DNA from 3 places in the Rhodoferax sp. MLSD5-FHT05B10 genome. Region 3 is predicted to be linked to each of the others. Evidence: predicted binding sites of a transcription regulator. Region 3 holds the regulator's gene; each other region holds the start of a gene.
The links. The regulator FNR, encoded in region 3, switches genes on or off when oxygen is low (the NO sensors DNR and NnrR bind a similar motif). The targets are predictions, from matches to a motif close to TTGATNNNNATCAA.

Region 1 (9,677 bases), on a different contig from region 3:
AAGCGCTGGGTCTTCAGGCCGTGGGTGGCCGCGCCGATCACGATCACGCTGGCATGGTTGCCCACTGCATAGTCCAGCAGCGCCTGCGCCACATCGCCCGATTCGAGCACGTGGCAGGAGGTCTGGTGGCCGGGGTAGTCCAGCGGCTGCGCCCACTGGCGCAAGGCGGCCAGGTGGCGCCGGTGCACGCTGGTTTCGCTGTGGCGCTCGTCCGAGGTGCTGCTCAGGCTGGACGGGATGACCGTCACGCAGGCCAGCCGCGCGCCGGGGCGCGTGCCCAGGGAGCGCGCCACGGCCTGGCGCAGGGAGTACAGCGTGGCGTCGCTGGCGTCCTTGTAGGGAACGGCCACCATGACAATGGGCACCTCGTCAATCTGCTGCGACGCCATCGGGCTGGGCTGGTAGTGCATGCCCGCGGCCTTGATCCAGCGTTTGAAGTGGGTGCGAAACCGGGTGCCCGTGATGTTGCGTCCGCGCTCGGTGATCTGCACCTGCTCCGGGTGGGCGAGGTCAAAGGCCAGGTGGGCGGCCGAGGGGTAGCGCTGGGCGGCTTCTGGCTCCAGGCAACGCATCACCACCTCCTGCAGCCACTCGGGTAGCTCGGGGTGCAGCTTGCGGATCGGCACCGGGTCCACCCACAGGCGCTGGCGCAGGCCGGCCGGTGTCTGGGGGGCGCCAAAGGGCAGCCGGTGGGTGCACAGCTGGTAGAGCATGACGCCAATGGCGAAGATGTCGCTGCGCGGGTCGCCGCGCACGCCCACCACCTGCTCGGGGGCAATCCAGGCGGGGGAGCCCACGGCCTTGCGCAACTGTTCGGCCAGCAGGTCGGGGTAATGGGCGTGGCACGAGAGGCCGAAGTCCAGCAGCACGGCGCTGCCGTCGGCGCGCAACAGCACGTTGGCGGGCTTGAGATCCAGGTGCACCGTGTTCTGCTGGTGCAGCGCATGCACGGCGTGGGCCATGGCGGAGCCCAGGCGGGCGATTTCGTCCACGCCGGGCGGGGGATCGGCGTCGATCCAGTGCTCCAGGGTGTGGCCGGTGATGTATTCCATGACCAGGTAGGGCACGCGCTCCAGGTCGCCGGCGGCCACAAAGCGCGGCACATGGGTGCCGTGCAGCACCTGCATGATCTGGCTCTCGACCTCGAAGCTCACGATGTTTTCTGCACCGTCGCCCGCCGTCATGCGCGGGATCTTCATGGCCATGGCAAAGCCGGGGTCGCGCTGGCCGTCGGCGTAGTGCACGCGGTAGATGTGGGCCATGCCCCCGGAGTGGATGCACTCCTCGATGATGAATCCGTCCAGTTCGGTTCCGGGGTCCAGCAGTTTCATCTTCCACTCTCCAGGCGGTCGGCGAAGTAGTCGGGCAAGCCGACACGGCGGATGGCGGCGGCAGCGCCATGGTGATCGTAGGGCACGCGGTGGAACGTCAGCTGCGCGCGCTCGGTGTCGAACAGGGTGTACATAGCCTGGGTGTTGCCGTCGCGCGGCTGCCCCACGGAGCCTACGGTGCCCAGCCACAGGCGGTGCTTGGGCACGGGCACCGCCACGCCGGGCTGGGGGGTGAACAGCATGAGGCTGTCACTGGCGCCGCGGTAGTACAGGGTCTGCATGTGCACGTGGCCACCAAACACATAGCGCACGCCGGGCCAGGCGGCGGCAGCGTCCAGGCTGGCGGCGGCGGCGCGCTGGTCGTACACATAGCGCCAGAGTTCTGGATCGTTGGCGCTGGCGTGGACGAACAGCACGTTGTCGTGCTGCAGGGTCAGCGGCAGCTGGTCGATCCACTCACGCTGGGCGGCGCTGAGCTGGTTGTGCGTCCATGCGGCCGAACTGTCGCCAATGGTCTTGGGCTCGGCCGGCGGTGTGACGGCCATGGCGTCGTGGTTGCCCTTGAGAACCATGGCGCCCTCTTCGGTGAGCAGCATGATGCGCTCCAGCACGGCCACCGGGTCCGCGCCGTAGCCGACCATGTCGCCCAGGAACACAAAGCGCTGGGCGCGCTGGGCGCGGGCGTGCGCCAGGCAGGCGTCCAGGGCCTGCAGGTTGCCGTGAATGTCGGACAGAAGGGCCAGTCTCATCGTGTCTCCGTTGTATTTTTTCGCGTACCGTACCGGCCGGCATGATGCTGTACGCGACTGACGCGAAGTTTGCAAGGCTTGCCCCGCCTCGCGCTTGATACAAGTCAAGTTGTTGCGCAAGCATACCCGGGTACAGTGCCGGCATGCACCGACGCAAACACCACCGATTGATTATTGGCAGACGGGGACTTTTGTACTCGCTGGTCCTGTGCATGCTGATTCTGGGGCTGGGTGGCGTGGGGTTTTGGGCGCTGGAGCCCAGCGCGCTGACCTTCAGCGACGGCCTGTGGCTGGCCTTCACCACGGCGGCCACCGTGGGCTACGGCGACATCATTCCCAGCACGCATGCCTCGCGCATGTTTTCCGTGGTGGTGGTGCTGCTGGGTCTGGCCGTGCTGTCGCTGGTCACGGCGTCGGTGGCGGCCCTGCTGGTGGAAGTGGAAGAGCGCGCCGTCGAGCACGACCTCCTGCAGGAGCTGGGCAACCTGCGCGCCGAAGTGCACCAGCTGCGCCAGGACCTGCACCAGCGTACAGCGGCACCGCCGCCGCCACACGACCCCCCGCGTTGAACCCCGCGCGGCCTAGGGCTGCAGCGACAGCATGTGGCCCAGGCGCGGGTCGCCCCGCCCGCCCAGCACCTGCTGGTAGGCCGTCTGCACGGCGTCGGGGCCGCGGTGCTGCACCACCTGCAGCCACGGGTGCTCGGGGTGCGAGACGGTGGCCACAAAGGCATTCCACGACTGCAGCAGTCGCTCCCCCAGTCCCCGGGAGCCCCACTCCGCGCTGCGTTTCTTGATTTGCGCCGGAGCAAAGAACAGCGTGGCCTTGGGGCCGGGGAGGTCCTTTGCACCGCCCATGTTTTCCACGTGGGTGGCGCCGATGGAACTGCTGAACACCAGCCCGGTGCAATGCGTGTGCAGCGCCTTGCGGAAGGCCGCGTTGCCGGCAAAGTCCACGTAGATGCTGGGCGCGCCGGCGGCTATCTGGTCCAGCTGGTCGTAGGTCAGCACCCGGTGGTAGCAGCCCAGGCTCTCGCAAAACGCCACGTTGCCGGGCGAGGTGAGCCCCACCACTTCCAGCTCCGGGCGTTGCGCCATCTGGAAGGCCGTGCCGTAGGCGGTCTTGCTGGAGGCGCTGGAGAGCAGCATCAGCCCGCGCTGGCCGGGGGTGGCGGTGGCGCCGAAGAAGGCGTTGTCCGCCAGGAAATCGTCGATCAGCCAGGACGTGATGAACAGCGGCCGCAGCAGGGCCTGCACGTCTTCGGTGTCGGCCGTGTAGAAGGGGTCGGTGGCGCAACGCGTGTACTGGTTGTAGACGGGGTGCAGGCCGGCGCGGTGCGGCGCGGCGTCGGAGAACGCCTTGTCCGACAGCTTTTCGGGCGTGAGGTCGACCGACGACGCCATGGGGAAGTAGCCATACAGGCGCTCGCCCACGGCCACCTGCGGGTGGCGGGACTCGGTCACCGTGCCAAAGCCCCAGACCGGAATGTGGCCCCAGGGCACGTCACCCGTGTCGGCCACCGGGAAGAACTGCCAGTACTGCATGGCTTCGCCCATGGCGGCGTAGGTGATGTTGTTGGACGTCAGCGCAAAGGTTTCAATGCCCACGCGGACCTGGCCGTCGGGCAGGGGTGTGGCCGCGCAGGTGCGCAGCAGGGTGCTGGCGAGTTGGTCCTTGCGGACCAGGAATTCGGTGGTGTGCATGGAGGGGGACCATAAAGGAAACGGCCCGTTCCGCCAACCGGAACGGGCCGCCAAGGTGACAGCCGCTGTGGCCGCCGGCACCTGTGCGCGGGATCAGGCGACCGTGAGGGTCACTTCGATGTTGCCGCGGGTGGCGTTGGAGTAGGGGCACACGGCGTGGGCCTTTTGCACCAGCGCTTCAGCAGCGGCGCGCTCCATGCCGGGGATGTGCACCACCAGCTGCACTTCGATGCCGAAGCCCTGGGGAATCTGGCCGATGCCCACGGTGGCGTCGATGCTGGTGTCGGCGGGCAGCACAATCTTCTGCGTGCCGGCCACGAACTTCATGGCGCCGATGAAGCAGGCGCTGTAGCCGGCGGCAAACAGCTGCTCGGGGTTCACGCCGCCGCCAGCGCCGCCCATTTCCTTGGGCACGGCCAGCTTGAGGTCCAGCAGGCCGTCGGAGGTGCGGGTGGTGCCGTCGCGGCCGCCGGTGGATTTGGCGTGGGCTTGGTAAACGACTTTTTCAATTTTGGTGCTCATGGTGGTTCCTTCGGGTGGTGCCGTGCGGTGCACGGCGGGTTGAAAACGGGGTCAGGCCGGCGCGGTCAGGCGTGTGCGCAGGGTCTGCACCTGCTGGGTCAGCCCCATCAGGTCAGATACGGGGTAGCCGCTGGCTTGCACGACGCAGCGCGGAATGCTGGCTGCCTTGGTCTTGAGCTTGCGGCCGTCGGTGGTCAGGTGCACTTCCACCCGCCGCTCGTCTTCGGTCGAGCGCTGGCGCACCAGCCAGCCGGCGGCTTCCATGCGCTTGAGCAGGGGCGTCAGGGTGCCCGAGTCGAGGTAGAGGCGCTCGCCCAGCGCGGACACGCTCAGGCCATCGCGCTCCCACAGCACCAGCATCACCAGGTACTGCGGGTAGGTCAGTTCCAGCGCGTCCAGCAGCGGCTTGTACAGCTTGGTCATGGCCAGCGAGGCGGAGTACAGGGCAAAGCACAGCTGGTTGTCCAGCAGCAGCGCCGGGTTGGTGGAGATGTCAGGGGTTTTGTTGGGCATGGTTGAATTATAGCGCACAATTAAATTGCGCGCAATTGAATTGCAAATAGATACGTCATCCGGGTAAACCGGGGCTTGGCATGCCTGGGGCCATGGGCTAAGGTGCCGTGGCATCTCCACAAGGACACACGGCATGTTTGACTACCTCATCATCGGCGGCGGTTCGGCCGGCTGCGTACTGGCAGCCCGGCTGAGCGAAGACCCCGCCATCAACGTGGCGCTGCTGGAAGCCGGTCCGCCGGACACCAACGTGCTCATCCACTGCCCGGCCGGGCTGGCCGTGCTGGGCAAGAACGGGCAGGCCAACTGGAAGTTCGACACCACGGTGCAGCCCGGCCTCAATGGCCGGCGCGGCTACCAGCCCCGGGGCAAGGTGCTGGGCGGCTCCAGCTCCGTCAACGCCATGATCTACATCCGCGGCCAGCGCGAGGACTACGACCACTGGGCCGCGCAGGGCTGCCCCGGCTGGTCGTATGACGAGGTGCTGCCGTATTTCAAGCGCGCCGAAGACAACGCCCGCGGGGCGGACGCCTTCCACGGCAGCGGCGGCCCCCTGCACGTGATGGACCTGGCCAGCCCCAACCGCCTGGACGCGGCGTTTGTCGAGGCCGGTCGCCAGGCCGGTTATGCGGTCAACCCCGACTTCAATGGCGCCAGCCAGGAGGGCGTGGGCGTCTACCAGGTCACCCACAAGAACGGCGAGCGCTTCAGCGCGGCCAAGGCGTACCTGGCGCCCAACCGCCAGCGCCCCAACCTGCATGTGTTCACTGGCGCGCACGCCACCCGCATCCTGGTGGAGCGCAAGCGGGCCGTGGGCGTGGAGTTTGTCCACGAGGGGCATGTCAAGCAGCTGCGCGCCACGCGTGAAGTGCTGCTGTGCGCCGGCGCCCTGCAGTCGCCCCAGCTGCTGCTGCTGTCGGGCATAGGCCCGCACCCGCACCTGGTGGAACGCGGCATTGCCACCGTGCACGACCTGCCCGGCGTGGGTGAGAACCTGCACGACCATGTGGACGTGGTGCAGGTGGTCAACGCCCCGGCGCTGAAAGAGACGCTGGGCGTGTCACTGGCCGGCGCGGCGCATATCGCCAAGGGAATCTGGGAGTGGCGCCAGCAGCGCACCGGTCCCCTCACCACCAACTTTGCCGAGGCCGGTGGTTTCATCAAGAGCCAGCCGCAGGAGCGCACGCCCGACCTGCAGCTGCACTTCGCCATCGCCAAGATCGTCAACCACGGCCGCACCACGCTGTGGGGCCACGGCTACTCGTGCCACGTGTGCCTGCTGCGCCCGCGCAGCCGCGGTACGCTGCGCCTGGCCAGCAAGGACCCGTTTGATGCACCACTGATCGACCTGAACCTGCTGGGTGATCGCGACGACGTGGAGCGCCTCATGCGCGGTTTCCGCCTCATGCGCCAGTTGCTGCAGCAGCCGGCGCTGGCCACGCTGGGCGGGCGGGAGATGCCGGATTCGGCACAAGCCACCACCGACCTACAGGTGGAGCAGTTCATTCGCGAGCATGCCGACACGGTGTACCACCCGGCCGGCAGCTGCCGTATGGGCAAGGACTCGTTCGCCGTGGTCGACCCCGAACTGCGCGTGCACGGCCTGCAGGGCCTGCGGGTGGTGGACGCCTCCATCATGCCGCGGGTGGTGAGCGGCAACACCAATGCGCCCACCATCATGATTGCCGAGAAGGCGGCCGACCTGATCCGGGAAGCCCGGCGCCAGGACGATGTGCGTTCAGACGCCCTTAAGTTCTGAGGTCCAGAGTACGGGAACAGTCAACATCGACTGGACCCGAGCGAAAGGATTGACCATGAAACCAAACCATGTAACCGTGGTGCTGGGCATAGCAGCAGCCATGGCGGCCATGCCATCACATGCCGAAGACCACCGCAAGGCCATGCGGGACACGGACCGGGGAGCCTCCGGCATGCAAGCGGTCGCCATAGATACGCAGGCCGGGCAGCCGGGCCACGGCTGGCGCTATTTCTCCGATGCCCGCAAGGGCCGGGCCGTCGTGATCAGCCCGGACGGAGACTATTACTACAGCCGCGGAAAAGGCCTCGCCCTGGTGTTCAAGGCCACCGGTGCGGCCTGACCGGCCACCCGAACCGCCGCGCACCTCCGGGGGCGCTGCGGCCCACCGGCCGGGCCCTAAAGCCGGAACCGTTTGCGCGTGAGCGCCAGCGCCACCCAGAACGACACGCCGGTATAGGCCAGCAGCACCAGCGTGTGGCGCAGTACATCCGCGAGCACGCCGACACGGTGTACCACCCGGCCGGCAGCTGCCGCATGGGCAAGGACTCGTTCGCCGTGGTCGACCCCGAACTGCGCGTGCACGGTCTGCAGGGCCTGCGGGTGGTGGACGCCTCCATCATGCCGCGGGTGGTGAGCGGCAACACCAATGCGCCCACCATCATGATTGCCGAGAAGGCGGCCGACCTGATCCGCGCCGCGCAAAAGGCGTGAAGCGGGGTGAATGGGCGCGTTTAAGGTTTTTTTAGCAAGTCCTTAAGCAATATTTAGGAACGCGATCGGGCGTCGATTTTTAGACTTCTTTCCATGGTTGCGCGGTGCATGGGGCACTGCGCCAGCCACCCAACCCCAACGGGTCCGAGACCCGGGAAAGAAGGATTGCATGCGCAACACCGTTCAGGAAAACCAGGCCGTCGCCGCCGTGCCGACCGCCCCCCGCTTTGACATGTACACCGCCATCCACAAGGCCATGCGCGCCATGATGGCCGACACCCTGCTGGCCGTGGGCCGCATGGACCCTACCGATACCGAGGAGGTCACCGCCATCAGCGGTCGGGTGATGGATTTGCTGGACCTCTGCACGGGCCACCTAGAGCACGAGAACACCTTCGTGCACACCGCCATTGAGGCGCGCGCCCCCGGCGCCAGCGAGGCCGTGGCCCACGACCACGTGGAGCATATCGAGCACATCGCAGCCCTCAAGCAAGCCGTGGCCGCCATCTGGGCCAGCCCCGAAGGCCGCTGCCCGCCGGAGGCTGCGTTGTCGTTGTACCGCCAACTGGCCCAGTTTGTGGCCGACAACTTCCACCACATGCACACCGAAGAGACGGCGCACAACGCCATGCTGTGGGCCCGCTATACCGATGCCGAGCTGATCGGCATCCACAACGCCCTGCTGGCATCCATTCCCCCGGCCGAGATGATGTTCACGCTGCGCTGGTTGGTGCCCTACATAAGCCCCGCCGAGCGTGTCGGCCTGCTCGGAGGCATGCGTGAGCACGCGCCGGCACCTGCCTTTGCCGCCGCGCTGGCAACCGTGCAGCCGCACCTGAAGCTGACCGAATGGGCCAAGCTCGCGCTGGCCCTGGGCCTGCCGCCGGCGCCCGGCCCGGTGCAGGCTTGAGGGAGCGACTGCAATGCAACTCGACAGAACGTACCTGGTCTGGGCCCTGAGCTATGCCGTTGGCGGTATGGGACTGGGCATTTACATGGCGGCCTCGCACCAGCACGAGCAGCATGTCACGCACGCCCACCTGCTGCTGTTGGGTTTCGTGGCCTCGCTGGTCTATGGCGTGATCCACAAGCTGTGGCTGCAAGGGCCGGGTCACGGCATTGCCGTGGCGCAGCTCGTGGTGCACCAAATGGGCGTGCTGGCTATGTGCATGGGTCTGTTCTTGCTCTATGGCGGCTTTGCCAGTGGCGCGGTACTGGAGCCACTTCTCGGCGTGGCGTCCATCGCCGTATTGCTGGGTGCCGTGCTGATGCTGCGCATGGTGCTCACCAGCCGCCGCGGCGCCTGGGCCTGAGCGCTGGCGCTCAGGCGACTTCCTGCAGTTCCAAGGGACGCTGCACCGCCAGGCAAAAGCGCCCGCGCCCGGTTTTCTCGATGCGGATCCAGGGGCCGCGCTCGACCAGGCGGCGCTGCAGCAGCACCAACCGGGCCTCTAGGTTGTCGGTCACGTCCGGCAGACCCAGCTCGGGTGCCAGGCGCAGCTCGCGGTTGGTGAATTCGGTGCGCCCGAGACGGGTGAAGTCCTGCACCAGCTTCCAGAAGATGGCGCCGGCCACGCCCTTGATCAGGTAGTCGTCGCCAATGAAGACGCTGTCGTTCGTGGCGAAATGACGGATCTGCAAGGTCTGGCCCCCCGTGGGGGCTGGCACGCTGTCCGAGGGCTCGGGGTCGGATTGCTCCGGGTTGGCCTGCATCAGATCGATGCTGGCGCCCAGGTGCCCGGCCACGGCCACCAGCACGTCCTCGTCCTCGAAGTTGAACTGCAGGTCGTTCGGGCTCTCCACGAACAGCACACCCAGCAGGCGGCCGGTCGACAGAATGGGCACGGCCAACTGGCTGTGCGGTGCGTCCAGGCCTGGCCAGGGGATGTCCATGTCCAGGGTCAGGTCGGCGCTGCCCTCTTGCAAGCTGCTGCGGATGGCGGCGCTGTACTGGTAGGCGTTGGTCATGTGCATGATGCGCACCGGCGTGCGCTCGCGCGCGGCCATGCCGATGACGCCCTGGCCCATGTCGATTTCGGAACCCACACCGGAGGTGGCGTAGCCGCAGCTGGCCACCGTGTACAGGCGCTGGGTGACCGGGTCCAGCATCAGCACCATGGCGTGGCGCACGTCCAGGCAGTCGGCCAGCGCCCCCAGCGTGGCGTTGAGCAGTTCATCGAGTGCGGTGCAGCGCGCGAGCCGCTCGCTGACCTGGCGCACCGCATTGAGCAGGCCGCAGCGCGGTGGCGCGGCGGGCAGGTGGTCGCCCTCCAGGGCTTCGATGGATTGCACCTCGTACACGTCCGAGCCACGCAGGCGAAACACATTGGCCATGCCGGTATGGGAGGCGATGCCGGCGAGCTGGGCCTTCATGCTCTCGAACAGCGGG
Region 2 (9,677 bases), on a different contig from region 3:
CCGGTGGACGGCATCTGGTTTGGTCACACCGAGCCGCTGCCGGCCAGGGTCACGCTGGCCTTCCGCCTGGACGCCGACGAGTGGAACGGCGTGCGCCGGGTGCGCTTTCTGGTCGAAGGGGCGAAAATTTAGCATCTTTTCGCCTTCAAACCACCGTAAATACTGCGCATGTAGCTATTGTTTTAATAGCATGTCAGCTTGTGTAAGATGCAGGCAAATTTTTAAGGAGTTCTCCCATGTCCCGTGAAGTCGTCGTTGTCAGCGGTGTGCGCACCGCCATTGGTACCTTTGGTGGCAGCCTGAAAGACATTCCCCCCACCGAGCTGGCCGCGCAGGTGGTGCGCGAGTCGCTCAAGCGCGCCAATGTGGACGGCAAGGACGTCGGCCACGTGGTGTTCGGCCATGTCGTCAACACCGAGCCCAAGGACATGTACCTGTCCCGCGTGGCCGCCATCAACGGGGGCTGCGCCGAAGGCACACCCGCCTTCAACGTGAACCGCCTGTGCGGTTCGGGCCTGCAGGCCATCGTCTCGGCCAGCCAGAGCATCCTGCTGGGCGACACCGACATCGCCATCGGCGGCGGCGCCGAAAACATGAGCCGCGCGCCCTTTGCCAGCCTGAACATGCGCTGGGGCGCCCGTATGGGTGACACCAAGATGGTGGACATGATGATCGGCGCGCTGCACGATCCCTTCCACACCATCCACATGGGCGTGACGGCCGAGAACATCGCCGCCAAGTGGGGCATCAGCCGCGAAGACCAGGACGCCCTGGCCGTGGAAAGCCACAACCGCGCCCAGCGCGCCACCGAGGCGGGCTACTTCAAGGACCAGATCCTGCCCGTCATGCTCAAGAGCAAGAAGGGCGACGTGGCCTACGCGGTGGACGAGCACTTCCGCTCCAACTGCAGCCTGGCCGACATGGCCAAGCTCAAGCCCGCATTCCTGAAGGAAAACGGCACGGTGACCGCCGGCAACGCCTCGGGCATCAATGACGCGGCCGCCGCCGTGGTGCTGATGGAAGCCGGCGCTGCCAAGGCCCGCGGCGCAAAGCCGCTGGCCCGCCTGGTGTCCTACGCCCACGCCGGCGTCGACCCCAAGTACATGGGCATCGGCCCGGTGCCGGCCACGCAGCTGGCCCTGAAGAAGGCCGGCCTGACGGTGAACGACCTGGACGTGATCGAGGCCAACGAAGCCTTTGCCGCCCAGGCCTGCGCCGTGAGCCGCGACCTGGGTCTGGACCCGGCCAAGGTCAACCCCAACGGTTCGGGCATTTCGCTGGGCCACCCCATTGGCGCCACCGGCGCGCTGATCACCGTGAAGGCCATTTACGAGCTGCAGCGCATCCAGGGCCGCTACGCCCTGGTGACCATGTGCATTGGCGGCGGCCAGGGTATTGCCGCCATCTTCGAGCGGCTTTAAGCCGCGGCGCCCGGGCCACCGGGCAGCATGTGCCCGGTCTCGACGCAGCGCGCGTGCCAGGACAGCGCCTCATTCAGGATGTGGGGCGTGTGCTGGCCGGGCGCGGCGCGCTGGGCGCGTTCAAAGTAGTCCTGTAGGGCCGGGCGGTAGTCCGGGTGGGCGCATTTCTCAATGACCAGCCGGGCCCGCTGCGTGGGCGACAGGCCGCGCAAGTCGGCCAGCCCCTGCTCGGTCACGATCACTTCCACATCGTGCTCGGTGTGGTCCACGTGCGAGACCATGGGCACGATGCAGGAAATGGCGCCATTCTTGGCCACCGAAGGCGTCACGAAGAACGACAGGTAGGCGTTGCGCGCAAAGTCGCCCGAGCCGCCAATGCCGTTCATGATGCCCGAGCCCATGATGTGGGTGGAGTTCACATTGCCGTAGAGGTCGGCCTCGATCATGGCGTTCATGGCAATGATGCCCAGGCGGCGCACGACCTCGGGGTGGTTGCTGATTTCCTGCGGCCGCAGCACGATGCGCTCGCGGTAGAAGTCGATGTTGGCGTTGAAGTCGGCCAGGGCCTTGGGGCTGAGCGACAGTGCGGTGGCCGAGGCCATGGTGAGCTTGCCCGAGCGCAGCATGTCCAGCATGCCATCCTGCAGCACTTCCGTGTACGCCGTCATGTTCTCGAACGGGCTCTCGTTGAGGCCCGCCAGCACGGCGTTGGCAATGTTGCCCACACCCGACTGCAGCGGCAGCAGATTGGCCGGCAGGCGGCCGCGTTTGACCTCGTGCTGCAGGAATTCGATGATGTGGCCGGCAATGCGCTGCGAGATCTCGTCCGGCGCGGCGAAGGCCGAGTTGCGGTCGTGCTGGTTGGTTTCCACCACGGCCACCACCTTGCTCAGATCGCAGTGCAGATAAGGCTCGCCGATGCGGTCGCCCGGGCGCACCAGCGGAATGGGCTGGCGGTCGGGTGGCAGGCGCGTGCCGTAGTAGATGTCGTGCATGCCCTCCAGACCGGGGTTCTGCATGGTGTTGACTTCCAGGATGATCTTGTCCGCTTGGTCCAGCCAGGTCTTGTTGTTGCCCACGGACGAAGAGGGAATCAGCCGCCCGTCGGGCAGGATGCCCGCAACTTCGACCACCGCCACATCCAGATGCCCCAGGAAGCCGAACCAGGCCAGCTGGGCCACGTGCGAGAGATGGATGTCGGTGTACTGCATCCGCCCGGCGTTGATCTGCTTGCGCACCGTGGGGTCCGACTGGTAGGGCAGGCGCATGGCAATGCCGTCCACGCCGGCCAGCACGCCGTCGAGTTCGGGCGCGGTGGACGCACCGGTCCACAGGCCGATGCGGAACTGCTCGCCCTGGGCACTGAGGCGCTCGATGCGCTTGGCCAGCGCATGGGGCACCGCCTTGGGATAGCCCGCACCGGTAAAGCCGCTCATGCCGACGTTGGCACCGGCCGGAATCAGCGCGGCCGCTGCGTCGGCCGACATGATGCGGGATTGCAGGAGGGGGTTACGTATGCGATCGGCAGTGGACATAGGAACTCGAAAGTGGGAAAGAAGAAACACCGGCGCGCGAAATCGCGCCAAACGCTGGAATCTTATCAGGTGAGCCCGTATAGTTAAGGGTAAACCCTAGGTCCCGACCGTCGCCGCCGGCGGCGGCCTTGCCCATGTTAGGGTTCTGGCTGGCGCTGACGGAAACATTCCATGGACAAACACTACCTCACCCCCCTTTTTGCCCCCGAATCCATTGTGGTTTTCGCGGGTCAGGCCGACGATGCGGCCACGCAGACCTCGCAGGCCCGGGCACTGCATGAGGCATTGCGGGCCCAGCGCTTCCACGGGAACCTGGTGTTTGTGGACATCCATACCAGCGGCACGCTGGCCGACCTCGCACAGACCCGGGCCGACCTCGCCATCATCGCCCTGCCCCCGCAGGACATCGCCGCCGCGCTGGAAATCGCCGGGCGCATGGCCTGTCGCTCGGCGCTGGTGATCTCCAGCGGCATCAGCAGCGACGACGCCGAGAGATTCAAGAAAATTGCCCGCCGCGAAGGGGTGCACCTGCTGGGCCCCAACAGCCTGGGCCTGCAGCGCCCGCTGCTGCAGCTCAATGCCAGCGCAGCCGGGCCCCTGGCCCGCACGGGTTCGCTGGCGCTGGTGTCGCAGTCGGGGGCGCTGACGTCCTCCATGCTCGACTGGGCCAGCAACAACGCGGTAGGGTTCTCGTCGGTGGTGTCCCTGGGCCCGCACACGGGGGTGGACATTGCCGACGTGCTGGACTTCCTGGCCAACGATGCCCACACCCACAGCATCGTCGTCTACATGGAAGGCATTGCCGACGCGCGCCGCTTCATGAGCGCGCTGCGCACGGCGGCCAACGCCAAGCCGGTGGTGGTGCTCAAGGCCGGCCGCAAGCCCGCCGGCAACGAAGCCGCGCAGACCCACAGCGGCGCCATCGTCGGCAGCGACGACGTGTTTGACGCCGCCCTGCGCCGCGCCGGCGCGGTGCGGGTGCGCTCCTTCGTGGCGCTGTTCTCGGCCTCCAAATGCCTGGCCTCGCGCTACCGGCCGGTGGGCAAGCGACTGGCCATCGTCACCAACGGCGGCGGGCCGGGCGTGCTGGCGGCCGACTGGGTCAATGAAATCCTGCTGCAACTGGGCAAGCTGTCGCCGGAAACGGTCCGCGCCCTCAAGCCGCAGCTGCCCGCGCTAGCGTCGCTGTCGGACCTGATCGACCTGTCGGAAGACGCCGGGCCCGAGCATTACCACGCCGCCATTACCGCAGCCGACCACGACCGCCAGATCGACGGCGTGCTGGCCATCTACTCGCCCAAGGCCGGCGGCGACGCCTCGGCCGTGGCGCGCGCGGTGGCCGACGTGAAGCGCACCATGGGCAAGCCCCTGCTGTCGTGCTGGATGGGCGACGCCTCGGTGGTACCGGCCCGCGGCATCCTGCTGGAAGCCTCCATTCCCAGTTTCCGCACGCCCGAGGCCGCCGTGGGCGCCTTTGGCAACATCGCCTCGTTCTACCAGGCCCAGCAGTTGCTGCAACAGACGCCGCCACCGCTGTCCACCCTGGCCCAACCCGACATCGAAGGCGCACGGCTGGTGATCGAGGGGGTGCTGGCCGAGCGCCGCAAGGTACTGACCGAGATGGAGTCCAAGACCCTGCTGTCGGCCTTCCACATTCCCGTGACCCAGACCATCCTGGCGCGCAGCGCCAACGAGGCGATGATGATCGCCACGCAGCTGGGCTTTCCGGTGGCGCTCAAGATCGACTCGCCCGACATCAGCCACAAGTCCGACGTGCTGGGCGTGGCGCTCAACATTGCCAACGCCACCAGCGTGCGCGACAGCTACAACGACATGATGCAGGCGGTGGCCCGCCTGCAGCCCCATGCCCGCATCAATGGCGTGACGGTGCAGAAGATGGCACGCGCGCGCCGCGGCCGCGAGGTCTGCGTCGGCCTGGTCACCGACGATCCGTTTGGTCCGGTGATCACCTTCGGCGCCGGTGGCACCATGATCGAGCTGATCAACGACCGGGCCATGGAGCTGCCGCCACTCAACCAGTTTCTGGCCCGCCGCCTGATCGAACGCTCCCGCGTGGCCGAAACGCTGGGCGAGTGGCGCGGCAGCAGCGCGGTCAACATGGATGCGCTGGAGCAGGTGCTGCTGCGCGTCTCGGAAATGGTGTGCGAGCTGCCCCAGCTGCGCGAGATGGACATCAACCCCCTGATCGTCGACGAGTCGGGCGTGGTGGCGGTGGATGCCCGCATCGTCATCGACCACGCGCCACAGGCCGCCAGCGGACGCTCCAACAACTACAACCACCTGGCCATCCTGCCCTACCCGGCACGCTTCGAGCAGGTCTGGCCGCTGCGCGGCGGCGGGGAGTACCTGGTGCGTCCCATCCACCCCGACGACGCCCAGATGCTGCAGGCCCTGGTGCAGAGCCTGTCGCCCGAGAGCCGCTACTTCCGCTTCGTGTCGTCCCTGGCCGAACTGCCGCCGTCCATGCTGGCACGGTTCACGCTGATCGACTACGACCGCGAAATGGCGCTGGTCGCCGTGTTCAAGGAACGCATGGCCGGACCGGATGGCGACATCGTCGAGTCCGAACGCATCGTGGGCGTCTCGCGCTACATCACCAACCCCGACCAGTCGAGCTGCGAGTTCGCCCTGGTGGTGGCCGATGACTTCAACGGCAAGGGCCTGGGCTCACGTCTGATGCAGAGCATCATGGACGTGGCGCGCGAAAAGGGCCTGTCCGACATTGAAGGCCTGGTGCTGGCCAACAACCCCGGCATGCTCAAGCTCATGCGGAGCCTGGGCTTCACCGTCAAGTCGTATGCCGAGGACGCCGACTTCAAGCTGGTCACGCACGCGCTATGACATCCGCAGAGACCCTGGCAACAGGGCGGCGCCATCCATTACCGGATTTTCTGACCTTCATCAACCGCCGCTGGCAACGCGCCCCGTAAGCTCGGGACCCTTTCCAGCACCCTCCAGGAGAACTTTCCATGCCCGCACTTGAATGGTCGGATGCCCTGTCGCTCGATTTGCCCATGATGGACACCACCCACCAGGAGTTCGTCGAACTGCTGGCCGTGGTGGAAGCGGCCTCCGACGCAGACCTGCTGCCCGCCTGGCAACAGCTGGTCGACCACACCGACGACCACTTCGGCCGCGAGGACCGCTGGATGGCCGACACCCGTTTTGCCTCCAGCAACTGCCACAGCACGCAGCACCATGTCGTGCTGCAGATCATGCAGGACGGCGCGGCCAAGGCGGACCGCGCCATGGTGCGGCAAATGGCCCGCGAGCTGGCTGTCTGGTTCCCGCAGCACGCCCAGGCCATGGATGCCGCCCTGGCCCTGCACATGCGCCGCGTGGGCTACGACCCGCTCACCGGCATCGTGCACGCCCCCGAATCCCTGCCCCGCGAAGAAATCCAGGGCTGCGGCGGCGTCACCTGCTCCGACAGCGAAGCAGCCGAAGTAGCCGCCTGAGCCCCGGCATGCCCACCGATATGCCCGTCCACCGCCACCGCCCGCACGAGGACGTGCAGGCGCTGATCACGGGCACCCTGTTTGTCGCCCTGGGCGTGGCCATGTACGGCCACGCCGGCCTGCTGACCGGCGGCACGGCCGGACTGGCGTTCCTGGCCCATTACGCCAGTGGCGTCGGTTTTGGCCCGGCGTTCTTCCTCATCAACCTGCCGTTCTACGTGTTTGCCTGGCGGCGCATGGGCCCGGTCTTCACGGTCAAGACCTTTGCCGCCGTGGCCTTGCTGTCGCTGTTTGTGCACTTCCTGCCACTGGGCCTGCGCTTTGAGTACCTGTCGGCACCGCTGGCCGTGGTGCTGGGGGGCTTGCTGATGGGCACCGGCATGCTGATCCTGTTTCGGCACAAGGCCAGCCTGGGCGGCCTCAACGTGCTGGTGCTGTACCTGCAGGAGCAGCTGGGCTGGCGCGCCGGCAAGATCCAGATGCTGCTCGACAGCCTGATCGTGCTGGGCGCGCTCTTCGTGGCCGACTGGCAGCGCGTGGGGTTGTCGGTGCTGGGCGCCGTCGTGCTGAACCTGACACTGGCCATCAACCACCGCCCGGGGCGCTACATGGCCGTCTAGGCGCGCACGCCCTAGCCAGCCACCATCTCCACGATCTGAATCTGGTTGCGCCCGGCCCGCTTGGCCTGGTAGAGGGCCTCGTCGGCCTGCTTGAGCAGCGCCGGAGCGCCCAGTCCGGGCACCAGTTCGGCAATGCCGCACGAGAAGGTGCAGGAAAACCAGGTGTCCTGCACCGGATGGCGGAAATGGGAAAAGTCGACCCGTATGCGGTCCAGCACCTGCTGCGCCCGCTGCGCGTCCGAATCGGGCAGGACTACCAGGAACTCCTCACCCCCGTAGCGTCCCACCGCGTCGGTCCTGCGCAGGCGCTGCTTGAGCAACCAGGCCAGGCTGCGGATCACCTGGTCGCCCAGGGGGTGGCCAAAGGTGTCGTTGACCTTCTTGAAGTGGTCGATGTCGATCATGGCCACGCTCAGCGGCGTGCCCTCGGCCAGGGCCATGCTCACGGCCGCATCCAGGCGCTGCTTGGACGTGGTGTGGTTGAGCAGGCCCGTGAGGCTGTCCAGGTACATGGAACGGCGCAGAATGCGGTAGCGCTCGATCTTGCTCTGGACCACCGCATTCAGGATCACCGGGTTGAACGGCTTGGTCAGGAAGTGGTCGCCGCCCAGGCGCAGGGCCTCCACCTGCAGGGCCACGCTGGTGTCGGCCGACAGATAGACCACCGGCGTCGAGAGAAACTCCTCGTGCTGGCGGATGACCCGGGTCACCTCCACCCCGGTGCAACCGGGCATGTACATGTCCATCAGCACCAGATCCGGCTGGAACCGGACCAGGCTGGTCAGCACCTCCTGCGGCCGGGCGATGGCCTTGGACTCGATGCCGCACTCGCCCAGCGTGCGCTGGATCAGCGTGCTGGCGGTCTTGGAATCTTCCACTACCAGCACCCGGTAGGGCGACTCCACCTCCGTGACGCAGAGCTTGACCATGCGGTTCATGATGACGGCCTGCGCCGTGCCCACCGGGAAGCAGAAATTGCAACCGGCCCGCAGGGCCAGCTTGATGGCGTCGAAGTCGGCCGTCAGGTTGAGCCCCATGATGCTGCTGACCGAAAACCGGCCACGCAGGGCCTGCACCCGTTCGATGAAGGCCGCGGGCTCCAGGCCCAGGGCATCCACCAGTACCATGACCGGCTCCTGGGTCACTTCCGGGGCGGCGTGCGGGCTGTGCAGCGCGACCTGGATGTTGAAATAGCCCGCCTGCGTGACCAGATCCTGCCAGCTGTCGGGGGTGGCTGTCAGCAGCCAGATGTTCTTGGTTGCCAGCAGGTCGGTCGCGGCGCTGCCGTCCTGGTGCTGGCGCCGCTCGGGTGCCGCGGCGGCGTTGTCCCCCAGGAAGGTGGCAATGCGGGCGCCGATTTCACCAATCTGGCCATCGAGCTCCTCCAGCATCGCGTCGGGTATGCGGTCCCCGCTCCAGCTGTCGAACAAGGCCAGCACGTTTTGCTCCAGCGCGCGGGCGCTCTGGTGCAGGCCCGACAGGCCCTTGGACTCCAGGAACGCCGTGAAACTGGAAACGGCAACCGCAAACTCCACGAAACTGTCAAATACCGGATGGCCTTTGCAGGATTGCCACTGCGCCAGGAATCCATCGCTTTTTCTCTTGAGCTCGGCAGGTGAACAAGACATGTCTCTCCTCGTGACCGGTTGACCGGTTCTGTGGGTATCTTAGTTTGTGTTGTCGTCCTGGAAACCACCCGCGCGCAGGGTTACCACCAGCGTATCGCGATGCCCCGCCGTGCCCAGGGGCTGAATGGGTGTGGACTCATGGATCACCCGCGCATCGTCGAGCAGCAGCACCGACCAGGGTTCACTCAGGGTGAACCGCTGCCCGTTGGGGCCTGCCGCCTCGAATACCCGGGTTTCTCCACCTTTGACACCCTGGCGACTGACCAGGAATACAGCCACTAAGTCTACCCCGTCACGGTGGGCGCCTTCCGGCGTGGGGCGGCCAATGCCGTCGGTGGTGTCAATGCGGAACTGGTGCGCCTCCCCATACCAGGTCTGCGCTCCCTTGAGCTGCGAGCACAGCGCCCCCAGCATCAGCAGCAAGCGGGACCAGGCGGCGTGCGCCACCGTGGCCGGAGCCAGCGGCTCAAACCAGCGCTGCATGCCGCCGTGCAGGGCGTTGTATTGCAACGGCTGCCAATGGGCCCGATGCGCCACCGGCACCACCTGGCCGCCCTGCAGCACGAAGCTGCCGTGGCGGCGCCGGCGGTAGCGGCCACCGTCTTTGAGGTAGTTGTCCGGAGGCAGGTCGTCCCAGCCCGGCAGCAGCGTGTTCAGGTCGTCCAGCGCCACGTGGGCCAGCTGTGCGACCGACTGCGCGTCCAGCACGGCATACCCCTGCCGGCGCAGCACCGGCACCACATCGGCCGGTGCGACACAGGGTGGAGCAAAAAACTCGGTCGTCATGGAGAGAAGCATAACCCCACGGCGTGACATATTTGCCCTCCAGCCCTGCAGGGTGCACGGGTTTGTCACCTTGGCAACGCATGGCCCTGGCGCACACGGCTACCATGCCCCATCCAACCCGAACCCCCTTCGGGAATTTTCAGAAATGGAAGCGCCCATGTCCGCACTCAGCACCCTCGTCAACCACCAGATCCGCCTCGCGGCCCGC
Region 3 (9,677 bases):
TTCCGGCCGGGTACTCAAGGTTCAGCAACAAAGCGAAGGCATGGTGCCTGCTGGCACCCCCCTACTGGAACTGGGCGACCCCACACAGCTGGAAGTGGTGGTGGACATCCTGACCGAAGATGCCGCACAGATTGCACCGGGCACCCCGGTGCAACTGACCGGCTGGGGCGGAGCGGACACGCTGGAAGGCAGTGTCCGCTTGATCGAACCCGCCGCCTTCACCAAAGTCTCGGCGCTGGGCGTGGAGGAACAGCGCGTCAACGCCGTGATTGATATCCGCTCTGCGCCTGAAAAATGGCGCGCACTGGGTGACGGGTTCAAAATGGACGTGCGGGTACTGGTGCAGGTGGTGGAAAACGCCGTCAAGGTGCCCGTCAGCGCCCTGTTCCCCGTGGGGGCGCGTTCGGCCCTCTTTGTAGTGGAGGGCGGCAGGGCTCGCCAGCGCGAGGTCGAGGTTGCCGCACGCAATGGCACTGAGGCCTGGGTCAAGTCCGGGCTCACACCTGGCACGCCGGTCATTGTCTACCCACCCACGGCGCTTCAGGATGGCTCGCGGGTCACCGCCCGCTAACAGAAGCTGAAATGGGAAGTTGAAACAACCGCTGGGGCAGCCCGCAGGCGGCTTACCGTACGGCGCCTTCCTCCAGCGCCACCACGCAGTTGCGCCCTTGGTTCTTGGCCCGGTACAAGGCTTTGTCCGCCCGCTCGATCAAACTCGTGGGCGTATCGGTTGGCATCGCCATGGCAACCCCCACGCTCACCGTGAAACTGCGAAGTGAACTGGGCATTGCCGCAACGGCGGAACGAACCCGCTTGGCAACGGCCAGCACCTCTTCCAGTTTCGAATCCGGCAGCACCACCGCGAACTCTTCACCGCCATAGCGGACCACATGGTCGTAGCTGCGTGCCTGCGCCTGCAGAGCGTTTGCCAGCCGCTGCAAGGCCTCATCGCCTGCCACGTGGCCAAAATCGTCGTTGAACGGCTTGAAGTGGTCCACATCCACCATCAACAAACCCAGGGACGAATGGACGCGCTGCGCACGCGCCAGTTCGTCATGCAAGATGCGATCGAAAGCACGCCGGTTTTTCAACCCGGTCAGCGGGTCCCGCTGGGTTTGCTCCGACAGGTCGCGGTTTACCTCTTCCAGGCGCTTGTGGTAACTGTCCAGCTGTCGTTGCTGCTGGGCCTGCGCCTCGGTCAACACCCGCAGGTCCACCACCGCCCGGCGCAAATTCAGCAAAGCTGTCACTTGCCGGGACAGTGCCTTCAGTGCATCGGCCATGGCGGGTGTCAAGGCACGCGGCACCCGGTCAATGACACAAACCGTCCCCAGCGCCATACCCGACGCACCCACAAACGGTGCCCCGGCATAAAACCGGATACCGGGATCTTCCGTCACCAGCGGATTATCTGCAAAACGGGGATCCTGCGTCGCGTCCGGAACCTCCATGATCTGGTCCGGCTGGAGAATGGCATGTGCGCAAAAAGCCTGGCTGCGCGGCGTCTGCGCAACATCCAGTCCCACTTTGGCCTTGAACCATTGGCGGTCTTCGTCAATCAGGGAAATCAGGGCAATGGGAACGCCGCAGATATGGGCCGCCAGACTGACAATGTCGTCGTAAGCCTGCTCGGCCTGCGAATCCAGAATGGCGTAGCTCCTGAGTGCTTCGAGTCGCTGTAAGTCGTCAACATTCAACGCTTCCTGCATGCCACCGTACTCCGGTTAGTACTGCCAACAACCCCGCAACGCTAGGGCGTAACACACCAGGGCGCCGCATTGTGCACCAGCCCCATCCACAACGCCCACCCGGAGCTGGCGGCCAGTGCCGCGCCGGCCAGACGAACTCCCCATTGCCCGCTGCCCTGCCCGGCACCCTGCCCGCGCAGGCGCAGCCACAGCCAGGGGCCTGCCACCATGGTCACGCTGGTGCCAATGGCAAAAAGCCCCATCACCATCGCGCCTGCGGCGGCACTTCCGGCCATGGCCGCCACCAGCAAGGCCGAATACAGCAGACCGCACGGCAACAGCGCCCACATCACGCCCAGGACCAGCGGTACCCCCCGCCCCCGCGTGGCGGCCAGCGCGCGGGCACGGGCCCACACCTTGCGGCCCGTATCCTCCAGCCAGACCGGTTGACGCGCCTGCCACAGCAGCACCAGGCCCAGCAACAGGGCCGCCACATGGAACAGGGACCAGACCGGGCGCAAGGCGGCGGACTGGACGGTCAACCAGCCCAGCCCCTGCAGGGAAGCGGCCGCGAGGCCTCCCAGAAGGGAGTACCCCACCACGCGCCCCAGCTGGAAGGTCCACAAAGCAGAATTTTTATGCGCCCCGGCCGCTTGTCCGATGCCCGCACAGGCGGCACCGCACATGGCCACGCAGTGGGGCCCGCCGACCAGCCCCATCAAGAGCGCCGTCAGCGCCAGAGAAGATTGCATCTGCTGATGCTAAATGATCTTGGAAAACCGTGCCCGGCTGCGGTCAGACTGCAGGTGGCGGTCAAACACCATGGCCACCGCCCGCACAAAGAACCAGCCCTGGATCGTGACCTGGATGCTGGATTCGTCCACCGAGACCAGCCCCTGCTCCACCAGGTCCTGCAAGGCTTCCAGTTCCTTGGCGAAATAGGAACGGAAATCCATGAGGTACGCCAACTCGATAGATTCGAACTGGACCTCCCCCTGGCACATCAGGGCCATGATCACGGTGCGACGCACCAGGTCATCACGGGACAGGGCCAGTCCCCGCACCACAGGAATACGCCCCTGGTCGAGGAAATCGTAGTATTCCTCGAGCGTCTTGGCATTCTGGCTGTAGGTGGCACCGATACGGCCGATGGAGGACACCCCCAGTCCGATCAGGTCGCAGTCGGGTTCGGTACTGTAGCCTTGGAAGTTGCGGTGCAGGCGCCCCTGCCGCTTGGCGACCGCCAGCGCGTCTTCCGGGAGTGCGAAGTGGTCCATCCCCACATACACGTACCCGGCACCCATGAAAGCCGCCTGCGAGCGCGACAGCATGGACACCTTGGACGCCCCGCTGGGAAGCTCCACGGTGGCAATACGGCGCTGGGGCTTGAAGCGCTCCGGCAGGTGGGCATAGGCGTACAGGGCGATGCGGTCCGGTCGCAAGGCTTTCACTTGCGCCAGGGTTCGATCAAACGACTCCGGGCTTTGCCGGGGCAGGCCATAGATCAGATCCACGTTGATCGAAGCAAAACCACGGGCACGGGCCGCCTCCACCAGGGCAAACACTTGTTCGGCCGGCTGCACGCGGTGCACCGCCTTCTGGACCGACGGATCAAAATCCTGCACCCCAAAACTCAACCGGTTGAAGCCCAGCTCCGCCAGCGTGTCCAGGCGGGACGCATCAATGGTCCGGGGGTCCACCTCTATGGAGTACTCTCCGCCAGGCTCAAACGTGAAGTTGCGCCGCAGCATGCCCATCAATTCACGCAGTTCGTTGTCATCCAGGAATGTGGGGCTCCCTCCCCCAAGGTGCAACTGACTCACGATTTGGCCCACACCGATCTGGGCGGTATACAAATCCACCTCGCGACTCAGATAGCGCAGGTAAGGCGCTGCACGGTCATGGTGCTTGGTGATGATCTTGTTGCAGGCGCAGTAGTAACACAGGGATTCACAGAAGGGGATGTGCACATACAGCGACAAGGGCAGGGCCAACGCCGCCGCTCCGCCCCGCCGCTGTGAAAGCGCCTGGACATAATCGTCGGCCGTGAACGCCTCCACAAACCGGTCGGCGGTGGGGTACGAGGTGTAGCGCGGGCCGGATACATCAAATCGACGCAACAATTCATCGGATATGGCTTCGGCTGCAACGCTCATGAATACTCCAGGGAAAGCGGGTGCAACTTTGCAACAATTCCGCCCCGCCGCGCTTGATGTGCGTCAATGACATCGAAAGTGGGTAAACTGACGCCTAATCGACATCCGTGCGAACCCTATGTTTGACCCCGAATCCAAATCCATTTCCTGTGCCGAGGCACAGGCACCCACACCTGTCAAACCTAGCGTCAAGGTCGTCGCTGTGAATCCTCAAACCATCAAAGTTGCCTGTTCCAACTGCAATTTGCGCGAGTTGTGCATGCCGCTGGGCCTCACCCCGACCGAACTGGACCGGGTGGAGGACGTGGTCGCCAGCCGCCGCAAGATCAAACGCGGCAGCACCCTGTTTCGCAACGGCGAAAAGTTCACCAGCCTGTTCGCCATTCGGACCGGTTTTTTCAAGACCTGCGTGGCCTCCGAAGATGGCCGCGATCAGGTGACCGGCTTTCAGATGGCCGGGGAAGTGATCGGTCTGGACGGCATCGTGCACGACCACCACACCTGCGACGCCGTGGCACTGGAAGATGCCGAAGTGTGCATCATGCCCTTCGACCGCATTGAGGAGCTGTCCCGGGAAATCAACTCGCTGCAACGCCACGTGCACAAGATCATGAGCCGTGAAATCGTGCGTGAAAACGGCGTCATGCTGCTGCTGGGCAGCATGCGTGCCGAAGAGCGCTTGGCCGCTTTTTTGCTGAACCTGGTGCAACGCCTGCATGCGCGGGGTTTCTCGCAATCTGAACTGGTACTGCGCATGACACGGGAGGAAATCGGAAGCTATCTCGGGCTGAAGCTCGAAACGGTCAGCCGCACGTTCTCCCGGTTTGTAGAAGACGGAATCATTGAAGTCAAACAGCGCCATGTGCGCATCCTCAACACCGATGCCCTGCGCGACATCGTGAATTCCCGCATCTGCAACTGAGTGCCCCCCTTCGGGTTCAGCAGGAGCCCTGCTTGGGGCATCCGTCCGGCCGATCGGTGGCCGGCAGCGGACAACGGTTCACTTCAAAGGGGGACTGCGCCAGCAAAGTCGTCAAGGCGCTGGACACCACGGTGATACCCCAAAAGAGAAAAAACGCCACGGTATAGACGCTCTGGCGCGACCACTCCAGCGGCTGCCCCGCCCAGTGCAGGTCCTGGGGGTCGACCAGCGCAAACACCAGGATTTCCAGTACGCCGGCCATCAGGAATGCCGGCCAGACAATCCACATCAATCGTTGCTGCAACATGTTTTGCCTCGGTACTTGAAAAATGAATGTTTTAGGGCTGGCAAGGCACCCCCTCAGGGCTCTGCCGGGGTCAGACGCACCCCGGTGGCCGCATGGTTGCGCGCCAGGGTTGCGGGGGCCAGACTGGCCGGGTTGTCAGCCAGCGTCTTGTTGATTTCAACGCCCTTGCGGTAGTAGTCCTCATCCAGCACGGGGTCCTTGCCGACAGCGGCCAGATACAGCGTCACGAACGACGCCACGACCACGACGGCAGGGCCGGAAATCACCAGCCACACGTGGCCGAATTGCCACCAGCGGCGCTCGGGAGACGATTGGGATGCACTCATGAAAGATCCTTAACGGGGAATGATAAATACCGATTTCTCGGACGCGTGGCCCTTCATATCCTGCGCGGCAATTTCAAACCGGATGGGATGCGACCCGGCAGTCGCCGCGTCAAAGGGGGCCTGAACCCGCACCGCGACCCAGCGGGCCTGGGTGGATTCCACCACCACATCGTCTTCCGATGCCACTTCCAGACCGGGCAGGCCCTCCACACTGATGTGGAATCGCTGTGTCGACTCGGTAGCGTTCATGACCTGCAGACGGTACACATTTTCGATGCGTCCACCGGACACGATGCGCGCCAACGCCCCACGGTCGCGGACCACATCCACCTTGAAGGGCGTGCGGGTTGCCAGGCTCACCACCATGGCCAGCACCACCGTCCCCAGAATGGCGGTATAGACCAGTACCCGCGGGCGCAGCACATGGCGCAAGGTCTGCGAGCGTGTCCAATGCTGGCTGACCGCATTCTGCGTAGAGTACTTCACCAACCCGCGTGCGTAGCCCATCTTGTCCATGACGGTGTCGCACACGTCGGCGCAGGCACCGCAACCAATGCATTCGTACTGCAGGCCTTTGCGGATATCAATTCCGGTTGGGCACACCTGCACACACAGGCTGCAGTCCACACAGGCCCCCAGATTCAGGGCCGCCGGATCGGCTTTCCTGGAACGGGCCCCGCGCGGCTCGCCACGTTCCTCGTCGTACGTGACGATCAGCGTATCGCGGTCAAACATGGCGCTCTGGAAACGGGCGTAGGGGCACATGTGCTTGCATACCTGCTCGCGCATGAAGCCTGCGTTGCCGTAGGTAGCAAACCCGTAAAACAAGGTCCAGAACGTTTCCCAGGCGCTCATGTTCAGCTGGACAAATTCCAGCCCCAACTCGCGAATGGGTGTGAAATAGCCGACGAAGGTGAAACCGGTCCACAACGCGACGACCAGCCAGAGGAAATGCTTGCCCGCCTTGCGCAGGATCTTGTCAGCAGTCCAGGGGCCTGCATCGCGGCGCATGCGCGCCGAGCGGTCGCCTTCGGTCTTCTTCTCCAGCCAGAGGAAAATCTCGGTGTACACGGTCTGCGGACAGGCATAGCCACACCACAAACGCCCGGCAACGGCCGTGAACAAAAACAGGGACAGCGCAGAAATCACCAGAATACCGGTGAGATAGATGAAATCCTGCGGGTATAAAACCAGATTGAAAATGTAAAAGCGCCGCGCTCCCAAGTCAAAGAGCACAGCCTGTCTCTGTCCCCACTCCAGCCAAGGGATGCCGTAAAACACCAGTTGGGTCAGGAAAACCATCCCCCAGCGCCAGTTGGAAAAAAGTCCAGAAACGCTGCGGGGATAGATTTTCTTGTGTGCCTCGTACAGCGAAATCATTTCCGCATCGGCGCCCGCCGGAGGCTCTATCGGGCCTTTGTCGGGCGATTCAGCAATGGGAATGACTTTGCGTACGGGCTTGTCTTGTGGGTCCAAGAGACTGTGCTTTCTAGATGCTTCGCTTATTTGGCCTGGGCGTTGTTCGAGAGGCCCCACACATACGAAGTCAGGACATGAATCTGGCTCTCGGTCAGCTTGTCAGCCTGGGCTGGCATCTGGTTGACCTTGCCGTTGTTGATCATGGCAATGATCGCGTTTTCACCGTAACCATGCAGCCAGATGTCATCGGTCAGGTTGAGTGCACCCAGAGCCTGGTTGCCCTTACCGTCCATGCCGTGGCAGGCTGCGCAGGCTGCGAACTTCGGCTTGCCCAATGCGGCGCGCACCGAGTCATGGGGACTGTTGGAGAGACTCAGCACGTAGTTTGCCAGGTTCTTCACGTCATCCGAGGTGCCCACTGCAGCAGCCATGGGAGGCATGTTGCCGATGCGACCCTTGGTGATGGTTTCCTTGATTTTGTCAGGGGTACCACCGTGAATCCAGTCGCCATCCGTCAAGTTGGGAATGCCTTTGGAGCCGCGTGCGTCCGAGCCGTGGCACTGGGAGCAGTTGTTCATGAACAAACGCTCGCCAATGGCCTGGGCCTGGGGATCACGGGACACTTCTTCGGGCGTCATGGCCGCAAACTTGGCGTACAGGGGTGCAACCTCACGGTTGCCCTTTTCCACCTCGGCCTGGTACTGACCGATGGACGTCCAGCCGAGCTTGCCGGTCGAGTTGCCCAGACCCGGGTACATGGCCAGATAGGCCGCAGCGAAAACGATGGTGATGACGAACAGCCACACCCACCAACGGGGCAGCGGATTGTTCATTTCACGCAGGTCGCCGTCCCACACGTGCCCGGTGGTGTTGTCATTGGCAGTCATGGCCTTGGCCTTGCCGCTGAACCACAACAGGAGCGCACAGGCCGCAATGCTCACCACCGTAATGGCAGCAACGTAGACCGACCAGAAGTTGCTTGTAAAGTCACTCATTTTTATTCCTTATTCGGGGGATCAGTCCTGCTCGAACGGCAGGTTGGCAGCTTCCGAGAAGTCCGCAGAACGCTGCCGGGACCAGGCCCACCAAACAATACCGATGAAGGTCACGAAACTGGCCACCGTGGCCACGGACCGAAGGGTGTTGATATCCATGTGCTGATCCTTTTTGCGTTTACTTGAGCGCCAGGCCCAGAACCTGCAGGTAGGCGATCGTGGCATCCAGCTCGGTCTTGCCCTTGACTTCCTCAACCGACTTGGCGATCTGCTCATCGGTGTAAGGCACACCAACGGTACGCAGGGCGCGCATGTGGGCAGGCATCACGTCGGCATCCACCAGGGTCTTGGCCAACCAGGGGTACGCAGGCATGTTCGACTCGGGCACCACGTCACGCGGATTGGTAAGGTGGGTGCGATGCCATTCATCGCTGTACTTGGCTCCCACGCGGGCCAAGTCAGGACCGGTGCGCTTGCTGCCCCACTGGAACGGGTGGTCGTAAACCGACTCGCCAGCCACCGAGTAGTGGCCATAACGCAGAGTCTCTGCCCGGAAGGGGCGGATCATCTGCGAGTGGCAGTTGTAGCAGCCCTCACGGGTGTAGATGTCACGACCCGCCAGTTGCAGCGCCGTGTAGGGCTGAACACCCTTGAGCGGCTCCGTGGTGGACTTCTGGAAAAACAGTGGAACGATTTCCACCAGACCACCCACCAGCAGCACCAGCAGGATGAGAACGATCATCAGGAAGTTATTGGTTTCGATCTTTTCGTGAGAAAAGCTGGAATTTGCATTGTTGTTTGCCATGGTGTATTCCTTCTCAAGCGTGCGCAGTAACAGCGGGAACGTTGACGCTCACAGCACGTCCGGCGGTAGCCGTCTTCAGCGTGTTCCACAACATGATCAGCATGCCGGTCAGATACAGCAGACCACCGAGCAAACGCAGCACGTAGAACGGGAAGGTTGCTTTCACGGATTCCACAAAGGTGTAGGTCAAGGTGCCATCGGGGTTGATGGCGCGCCACATCAGGCCCTGCATCACACCGGCAATCCACATCGCAGCGATATAGATCACGATACCAATGGTCGCGGTCCAGAAGTGGACTTCGATGGCTTTCACGCTGTACATCTGTTTCTGACCGAACAGCTTCGGGATCAGGTAGTACATGGAACCCATGGTCACCAGACCCACCCAGCCCAGGGCGCCCGAGTGCACGTGGCCCACGGTCCAGTCGGTGTAGTGGCTCAAGGCGTTCACGGTCTTGATGGACATCATGGGACCTTCGAAGGTCGACATGCCGTAGAAAGACAGGGACACGATCAGGAAGCGCAGGATAGGATCGTCGCGCAGCTTGTGCCATGCACCCGACAGGGTCATGATGCCGTTGATCATGCCGCCCCAGCTGGGAGCCAGAAGAATCAGGGAGAAGACCATGCCGACAGACTGGGTCCAGTCAGGCAAGGCGGTGTAGTGCAGGTGGTGAGGACCCGCCCACATGTAAGTGAAGATCAGCGCCCAGAAGTGGACGATGGACAGACGGTAGCTGTACACCGGGCGACCAGCTTGCTTGGGGATGAAGTAGTACATCATGCCCAGGAAACCGGCGGTCAGGAAGAAGCCCACCGCATTGTGGCCGTACCACCATTGCACCATGGCATCCTGCACACCGGCGTAGGCCGAGTAGGACTTCATGAAGCCGGCGGGAATAGCAGCACTGTTGACCAGGTGCAGGATCGCCACGGCGAGAATGAACGCGCCGAAGAACCAGTTGGCCACGTAAATGTGCTTGACCTTGCGGGTTCCGACGGTACCGAAGAAGACAACCGCAAACGACACCCAAACCAGGGTAATCAGAATGTCGATGG

Region 1: the regulator FNR is predicted to act here: its motif matches at 2,175-2,188, upstream of AC1Q5W_RS16185 (potassium channel family protein).
Region 2: the regulator FNR is predicted to act here: its motif matches at 5,869-5,882, upstream of AC1Q5W_RS04250 (hemerythrin domain-containing protein).

What each region holds. Positions count from the first base shown of each region.
Region 1 covers NZ_JBXAFT010000015.1:2,576-12,252, forward strand. The annotation lists gene AC1Q5W_RS16175 (serine/threonine protein kinase) at 1-1,331, opposite strand, end outside; gene AC1Q5W_RS16180 (metallophosphoesterase family protein) at 1,328-2,080, opposite strand; gene AC1Q5W_RS16185 (potassium channel family protein) at 2,272-2,649, shown strand; gene AC1Q5W_RS16190 (DUF2855 family protein) at 2,662-3,783, opposite strand; gene AC1Q5W_RS16195 (organic hydroperoxide resistance protein) at 3,877-4,305, opposite strand; gene AC1Q5W_RS16200 (MarR family winged helix-turn-helix transcriptional regulator) at 4,357-4,818, opposite strand; gene AC1Q5W_RS16205 (GMC family oxidoreductase) at 4,952-6,577, shown strand; gene AC1Q5W_RS16210 (hypothetical protein) at 6,633-6,917, shown strand; partial or broken gene AC1Q5W_RS16215 (GMC oxidoreductase) at 6,992-7,288, shown strand; gene AC1Q5W_RS16220 (hemerythrin domain-containing protein) at 7,458-8,198, shown strand; gene AC1Q5W_RS16225 (hypothetical protein) at 8,212-8,601, shown strand; gene AC1Q5W_RS16230 (GAF domain-containing protein) at 8,612-9,677, opposite strand, start outside.
Region 2 covers NZ_JBXAFT010000002.1:332,984-342,660, reverse strand. The annotation lists gene recJ (single-stranded-DNA-specific exonuclease RecJ) at 1-132, shown strand, start outside; gene bktB (beta-ketothiolase BktB) at 237-1,421, shown strand; gene scpC (succinyl-CoA:acetate CoA-transferase ScpC) at 1,418-2,956, opposite strand; gene AC1Q5W_RS04255 (bifunctional acetate--CoA ligase family protein/GNAT family N-acetyltransferase) at 3,128-5,818, shown strand; gene AC1Q5W_RS04250 (hemerythrin domain-containing protein) at 5,947-6,435, shown strand; gene AC1Q5W_RS04245 (YitT family protein) at 6,444-7,055, shown strand; gene AC1Q5W_RS04240 (GGDEF domain-containing response regulator) at 7,067-8,683, opposite strand; gene AC1Q5W_RS04235 (2OG-Fe dioxygenase family protein) at 8,723-9,469, opposite strand; gene AC1Q5W_RS04230 (NADP-dependent oxidoreductase) at 9,627-9,677, shown strand, end outside.
Region 3 covers NZ_JBXAFT010000001.1:68,698-78,374, reverse strand. The annotation lists gene AC1Q5W_RS00390 (efflux RND transporter periplasmic adaptor subunit) at 1-571, shown strand, start outside; gene AC1Q5W_RS00385 (GGDEF domain-containing protein) at 624-1,709, opposite strand; gene AC1Q5W_RS00380 (sulfite exporter TauE/SafE family protein) at 1,751-2,440, opposite strand; gene hemN (oxygen-independent coproporphyrinogen III oxidase) at 2,450-3,844, opposite strand; gene fnr (fumarate/nitrate reduction transcriptional regulator Fnr) at 4,047-4,766, shown strand; gene AC1Q5W_RS00365 (hypothetical protein) at 4,783-5,073, opposite strand; gene AC1Q5W_RS00360 (FixH family protein) at 5,127-5,399, opposite strand; gene ccoG (cytochrome c oxidase accessory protein CcoG) at 5,409-6,875, opposite strand; gene ccoP (cytochrome-c oxidase, cbb3-type subunit III) at 6,902-7,813, opposite strand; gene AC1Q5W_RS00345 (cbb3-type cytochrome oxidase subunit 3) at 7,835-7,972, opposite strand; gene ccoO (cytochrome-c oxidase, cbb3-type subunit II) at 7,992-8,618, opposite strand; gene ccoN (cytochrome-c oxidase, cbb3-type subunit I) at 8,632-9,677, opposite strand, start outside.